DNA from 2 places in the Lysinibacillus sp. NPDC094403 genome. Region 1 is predicted to be linked to the other one. Evidence: riboswitches for the same ligand, from Rfam matches in the RefSeq annotation. Region 1 holds a riboswitch; the other holds the start of a gene.
The links. A riboswitch is a leader RNA that binds a small molecule or an ion and turns the genes downstream of it on or off. The one in region 1 is predicted to bind cobalamin.

Region 1 (3,390 bases):
TGAATTTTTTTCATTTAAGTTTATGTAAAATAAATTAGACACGTAGTCCTTTTTCTTCTCATCAATACGAGTCTCTACATACACAACTTCTGTTCCGTCAGGTGATACTTGTGGATCTGACACGGATTTTAATTGGTATAGATCTTCTGGTTTTATCCCTTGTTTCGATGTCATATTTTATATCCCCTTTGTGCTGAAATTTCATTACTTTGTAGAATATTTCGACGCCCTAAGTATTATTCCTGCTTTTAAAGAAGAAATTGTTTTTTTATCCCAGAGAGGATTTTACAATAGTATGTAGTACAATTAAAAAACCGTAGCTGCTTCGCAATAATTACGAAGAGCTACGGATAGAATTTATTTCAAGATTGATTCTGGGATAAGTGGTTGTTCACCCATTTGAGTAACGACATAAGCATTTTATCGGGTAGAACAAGATGCGGATGAAGCAGCTCGTCGGACGCTCCCAGGTAAGTACTCAGTCGGTACGCAAATCACACTCCCGTTTTGATGGTCTTACTTTTTAACATTTCCCAATAATCCTCAGAATTTGTTCTGCGATAAAATTTATAAAAAGGTTCATTCGGACGTGCATGTTCCTTATAGAGCTCAATGATTTGCTTTAAAAAATCTTCAATATGCTCCACTCCTACCCTTTTTGCAAACAGAGTCCCGGCTTGTGCATTCGGACCCATTGGCACTGCCCCTAAATAGACATCAAAGCTATCCTTTTGGTAGACAAGCCCAATATCATCATAAACCGCATTATAACAGGCAGAGGCACAGCCATTTACATTTAAACGTAATCTTGTTGGGACAGTTAACCCTTCTAATGAATGATATAGCTGTTCAGTAATTGGGGCTGCCTCCATCTTATCACCATCGCAAAAATCACAAGCCTTCATAGCCACACTTGACCCTTGCTTTGCCACATACAGACCAGCGTCTTGTAGCTCTTTAGTTGCATCTGTTACATCTACTGTTGGAATTGATAATATTATACTGTAAGATGCGGAGTATTTGATTGCACCAGTTTCCCCTACAACCTTTGCAATTGTTTGAAATTGTGCCGGAGAATAATGCTTATTAATAATACCTGGGCTTACGGCAAGACGAGTAAAATCTCCATTATTGTTTAGTTTTGCAAATGTTTTGTCGGGTATATTTTTACGAAATGCATTCATAAATAATTCTCCTTATGAAAAGAGAGCTAGCAAAACGCTAGCCCCATATTTTTTCTAGTTTTCAAAGTTATCCGGATAGAAGCCTTTTGCCAAAATTTGAATAGCCTCTGCAGCACGAACCCCTTCTGACGCAGCAGAAAGCGGTAAGATCACAAAGCGTTCTTTTTTTACAGCTTCCGTTTCTTTTAAAGCTGGATCATTTTTTAAGAAATTAATTTTTTCTTCCGCCGTTGTTTCTCCGTAATCAACGACAACAATAACTTCTGGATTTCGTTCTACTACATCCTCTTTTGACACCGTAGTCCATCCTGATTCCACATCACCAAAAATATTTTTACCGCCAGCAATAGTTACAAGCTCATTCATGAAGTTTTGGCCAGCGGTAAAGACATCTTTATCACCACTGTCAAACACTAAAACACGTAGTTCTTTTTCATTTTGCGGTAATTTCGCACGGACAGCATCTACATCTTTTGTCATTTGCTTAATTAATGCTTCTCCACGATCCTCAACGCGGAAAATTTTTGCGATATTTCGAATATCTGTGAAAATATCTTCTAAAGTTGGTTTCGTCATATTTGAGGCAGTATGTAAATAACTGTGAATCCCTAATGCCTCAAGCTCTTCCTGTGTACCAACACCTTTCTCTCCAAAGGCGCTTTTCCAACCACCGTATAAAAAGTCTGCTCCTGCATCAATTACTTGCTCCTTAGAAGGATACTTTTCAGCTATTACAGGCACTTTATCGTAGGCAGCTTGCAGGGGCTCATAAATTTTATCATCTAAGTATGCCGTCCCTACCATTGAATTTTCTAAACCTAAAGCCAGCATAATTTCTGTTACGTGTTGATTTAAGCTAATCGCTTTTTTAGGTGCTTCCTTATATACTTGTGTTGTTCCATTATTTTCAATTGTTACTTCTGTCGTTTCAGCTTGTGATGGCTCAACCTTCTCACCTTTTGCTGCAGATTCTGGTTTGTCCTTTGAGTTACACGCGCCTAGTACAGCGATCAATGCTATAGCAAAGACAAACCACAGGTGTTTCCATTTCTTCATGTCCTCTTCTCCTTTGTTGTTAAATATATAGAAAGAAATCAATAGACTTCTTTACTACCAAGTTCGGTTTTAGAAAAGGGCATAAAAAAAAACCCCTTGTTTCCAAGAGGTTAGCATAGTGAAAGAAAGGTTCTTCAACCTGTTCACTATCCCCATCCTCGTGGTTTAAGTAAAAAAAATACTAATTGGCAGGTATCCTGGCTTAGGTTCATCATCTATACCCCTTCCCATAGCGTTGGCTACAGTGGCATCTCGTATAGACTCCCCATTTACAGTTGCGGGACAGCATCGGATTTGCACCGATTTCCCTTTTAAGCAAATGACAAAGATCATTTGCACCAATAGGTCGTTTTTATTTTGTTGTAAATGATATTGAAAGATTAGTAGATTCAGAATCTCATGAAAATATTAAAAAATATAATCATAAATATATTAACACTATTCAGACATAAATACTAACTATTTTTATACGAAATATTTTTCAATCCAATTCTGTTACAATGTTGATAAATGAATTAATAGAAACGAGGATTTTTTTATGCATGTAACAATTGGAGTACTCGCTCACGTTGACGCAGGAAAAACAACATTTTCTGAGCAGTTACTATTTCATACAAACAGTATTCAAGCCCGCGGGCGAGTAGATCACCAGGACACATTTCTAGATAATCATGAATTAGAGCGTCAGCGAGGCATTACAATTTTTGCGGAGCAAGGTCGCATGACGATTGGAAACGATACATATACGTTAATCGATACACCAGGACACGTCGATTTCTCCCCAGAGATGGAGCGTGCCATTCGAGTTATGGATTATGCCATTATTATTGTTAGTGCGGTTGAAGGAATACAAGGTCATACTGAAACAGTGTGGCAACTTTTACGCCAATATCACGTCCCAACCTTTTTCTTTATCAATAAAATTGACCGTGAAGGGGCAGATGTTAAAGCCGTTATGGCACAGCTTCATAAGGATTGCTCTGAGGATGTACTACTCGTAGATGAACCGCTCCGTTCCGACTATGTTCCTTATTCGATGATGGAATGGCTTGCCGAACGTGATGAGCAGCTTTTAGATGCTTTTCTTAATGAGACATTGGATAGCTCTAGCTGCCTTTCTCATTTACAAACGATGATTAAACAGGAAAAG
Region 2 (3,390 bases), on a different contig from region 1:
ACTAAGCTTCCAACCTGAGAATTTCAAAAATCTCTCCTCCTCACATTAAAATTTTTCGAATTAGTATGCGATCGATACAATTTCGCCTTGGCGTAATTGCGTCCGGATTTTGAATTGTGCAAGCACAATTCATTCCTTTCAAAATCCGTGACATCCGCCGGAGGCTTTTTTTCATTCATTAGGTGTTTTGGTCCGGCTGGAACCATATCTGTACTCATCTACTACCTTGAGATGGAGTCTCTTCTAAATGAAAAAAAAGCACTTCTCCGTTTGTGGAAAAGTGCATAGCTAAAAAAGCAAATAAGTTCTAATCTGCTAAGCCGCACACCCATCCTCGTAGGTTGAAACGATCACATATTTTTCGGCAGGTCTCCTGGCTTTAGTTCAACGTTTTATAGGCCTTCCCATCCTTTGGACAGTGACATAATCTATAAAACTCCCTAGTACAGTGGCGGGACCGCGCCGGATTTAAACCGGCTTCCCTTTTAAGCGAAATGCTGAACAATTCGCACCGAAAAAGATGAAGTTGTGAGATTTCACGACAAAGTGTAACATGATGTTCCATAAATATGCTATACTTTTTGTGAAAAAATTTTTAATTTAGTCTCTATGTCGAAAATTCGGATAAATAGAAAAGGAATGTCACATTTTTCTAAAAATAATTAATAAAAATGTCACAAATTAAGAAAGAAATATTGAAATTTTAAAAAAATAAGCTATGATAGAAACAGTTTTATCAAAATCAATTATGCCACGGCATAATTGCGTCCGGAATCGGCTTTGTGCTTGCATAAAGAACTCCTTTCCGATTTTGTGACATCCGCCGGAGGCTTTAACTTCTTTCAGCGGATGTTTGGATACTTGCTGAAAGAAGTTAAAACTAAATTCATATAAAACGTCCATAAGTGCTTGAATATTTTCAAGATAATAGGGAATTCGGTGAAAATCCGATACAGCCCCCGCTACTGTAATAGCTGATGAAATCGCAAAGGCCACCATTTATAAAAAATGGGAAGGTGCGAAAGTAAAAGGAAGCTTAAGTCAGGAAACCTGCTTATGTGATGCTGCATGCAAACTTTTCGGAGGGAGAAGTTGAAGCGAAAGCGAGTACTCTTATATATTCGTTTTTATTTGGCTTCTACTAAACCTTTACTCTTCGTCTAGAGTAAAGGTTTTTCTTTTTCCTAAAAGCAAATGAGGGGAGAACGATTATGACAACATGGAATTTAGAGGGGATGAAAACGCATCTCTTTATTTGCAACGGTAGTAGCTGTATGAAAAAAGATGCAGAGGACATTACACAGGCAATCCGTGATGAAATACAATTGCTAGCACTTGATAAGGAAATACATACAACGAGGACCCGATGTAATGGCAGGTGTAAGGATGCTTGTGTTGTCATTGCTTATCCTCAAGGGAATTGGTATCGCGTGCCGACAACGGAGCATGCGAAGGCACTTGTGCAAGATCTAAATCATGAAGCGTTACATAATGAGCATGTCTTTACATTGCGTGAAGGTTCGTTACAACGTACAGCACAGACAACAGCCATTAAAGGTATTGAAAAGGTGAAAGAGGGGTAACAAAATGGCGCAAAAAGGTAAGATTTTCGTAGTTGGCTTTGGCCCTGGAGATTTTAAACATATTACGAATCGTGCTGTGGAGGCACTACAACAAAGTGATATGATCATAGGCTATAAAACTTATGTTGAACTTATTCAGGATTTAGTTAGCGCAAAGTCGATTATTAGTACTGGTATGACAGAGGAAGTTTCGCGAGCACAGGAAGCTGTGCGCCAAGCGGAGGCTGGAAGTATTGTATCTGTTATTTCCAGCGGTGATGCTGGTGTTTATGGAATGGCAGGATTAGTGTATGAGGTTTTAATCGAGCTAGGCTGGACGGAAGCAACTGGTGTCGAGGTAGAAATTGTTCCAGGTATTTCTGCTATTAATTCGTGTGCAAGTTTACTAGGTGCTCCGATTATGCATGACGCCTGTACCATTAGTTTAAGTGACCACTTAACGCCTTGGAATTTAATTGCAAAGCGAGTAGAAGCAGCAGCAATGGCGGATTTTGTTATTGCACTTTATAACCCAAAAAGTGGACGTCGTACGAGACAAATCGTTGAGGCACAACGAATTTTATTAGAATATCGTTCACCAGATACGCCGGTTGGACTTGTGAAAAGCGCATATCGTGACCGTCAGGAAATTACGATGACGACTTTAGCAGAAATGCTTGAACATGATATCGGCATGTTAACTACAGTTATTATCGGGAATTCAACAACATTCTTCTACGACAATAAAATGATTACGCCACGTGGTTATCAGCGCAAATATACACTTGGTGAAGAAAAACAACCGTTACGACCACATCAACGACTTAAGGAAGAAAATGAACCATGGGCGATGAATCAAGAAACAGGAGCAGCGCGTAATGATTTTGCGACAGATCCTAATGCCAATCGTATTAAGCCCAGTTTAGATATAACACCACAACCAAAGTCTAAAAAATCGTCACTTGAATTGGCGACAGCTGCTCTTGCAATGGTGAAGGGAACGAGCGCTGTGAAAGTAACACCTAAGCTCGTTCAACAAAAAATCGAATCTGTTTTTGAATTAGCTGTTAGTCCAGGAGTAGCCAATAAGTTTTTTACTCCTCAACAAATGATGACGTTAGCTGAGGTAGTTGGTGAGGAAGGAACGATGGAGTATACACCTGACCATCAAATTCATTTAAAAATTCCAACGTCTGAACCTGAAGAGATTACAGCAAAGCTTCGTGAAGTGGGCTTTTTACTAGCACCACTTGGTGACGTGTTATCGTTAAAGGCTTGTGACTTCTGTTATGGAGAAAAGTACGATTCGATTCCGTATGCTGAAGAGATTCAAGCAAAGCTTGGTGGTATGTCGTTACCGAAAACATTAAATATTGGCTTTAACGGCTGCGGTATGGCGTGTTATCGAGCGGTATTCGATGATATTGGAATTGTTTATCGTAAAAGTAAATTTGATGTTTTTATAGGTGCCAAGCCGGTTGGTCGTACAGCACATGCGGCCCAGCCAGTTGTGGAGGGGCTAGAGCCTGAACAGCTCATACCACTTATCACCGACATTATCGAAGAATATAAAGCAAATGCGCATCCAAATGAACGTTTGTTTAAATACTTCAAGCGTGTGAAAAAGATCCTACATTTTACGTATCAGGATATGTCTTCAAAAATAAAAGTAGAGCCAGCTCCATGCGGCGACTAGTGAGGAGTAATGAGATGAAAGCAATTTTATTTGTCGGCCACGGGAGCCGTTTAGCTGCAGGAAATGATGAGGTACGCACGTTTATCGAGCAAATGACACCTCGCATTGATGATAACTTTTTAGTAGAAACAT

Region 2: it holds a riboswitch for cobalamin, as region 1 does, so the genes downstream of both, ACQKMV_RS18280 ((2Fe-2S) ferredoxin domain-containing protein) here and ACQKMV_RS12480 (ABC transporter substrate-binding protein) in region 1, are expected to answer to the same signal.

The regions. Positions count from the first base shown of each region.
Region 1 is NZ_JBNNTL010000007.1:3,509-6,898, forward strand. Features, by position in the region: gene ACQKMV_RS12470 (S9 family peptidase) at 1-174, opposite strand, end outside; gene ACQKMV_RS12475 (precorrin-3B methylase) at 495-1,184, opposite strand; gene ACQKMV_RS12480 (ABC transporter substrate-binding protein) at 1,239-2,240, opposite strand; cobalamin riboswitch at 2,411-2,598, opposite strand; gene ACQKMV_RS12485 (GTP-binding protein) at 2,779-3,390, shown strand, end outside.
Region 2 is NZ_JBNNTL010000014.1:100,278-103,667, reverse strand. Features, by position in the region: gene ACQKMV_RS18285 (energy-coupling factor ABC transporter permease) at 1-27, opposite strand, end outside; cobalamin riboswitch at 347-531, opposite strand; cobalamin riboswitch at 887-1,073, shown strand; gene ACQKMV_RS18280 ((2Fe-2S) ferredoxin domain-containing protein) at 1,212-1,583, shown strand; gene cobJ (precorrin-3B C(17)-methyltransferase) at 1,588-3,258, shown strand; gene ACQKMV_RS18270 (sirohydrochlorin chelatase) at 3,273-3,390, shown strand, end outside.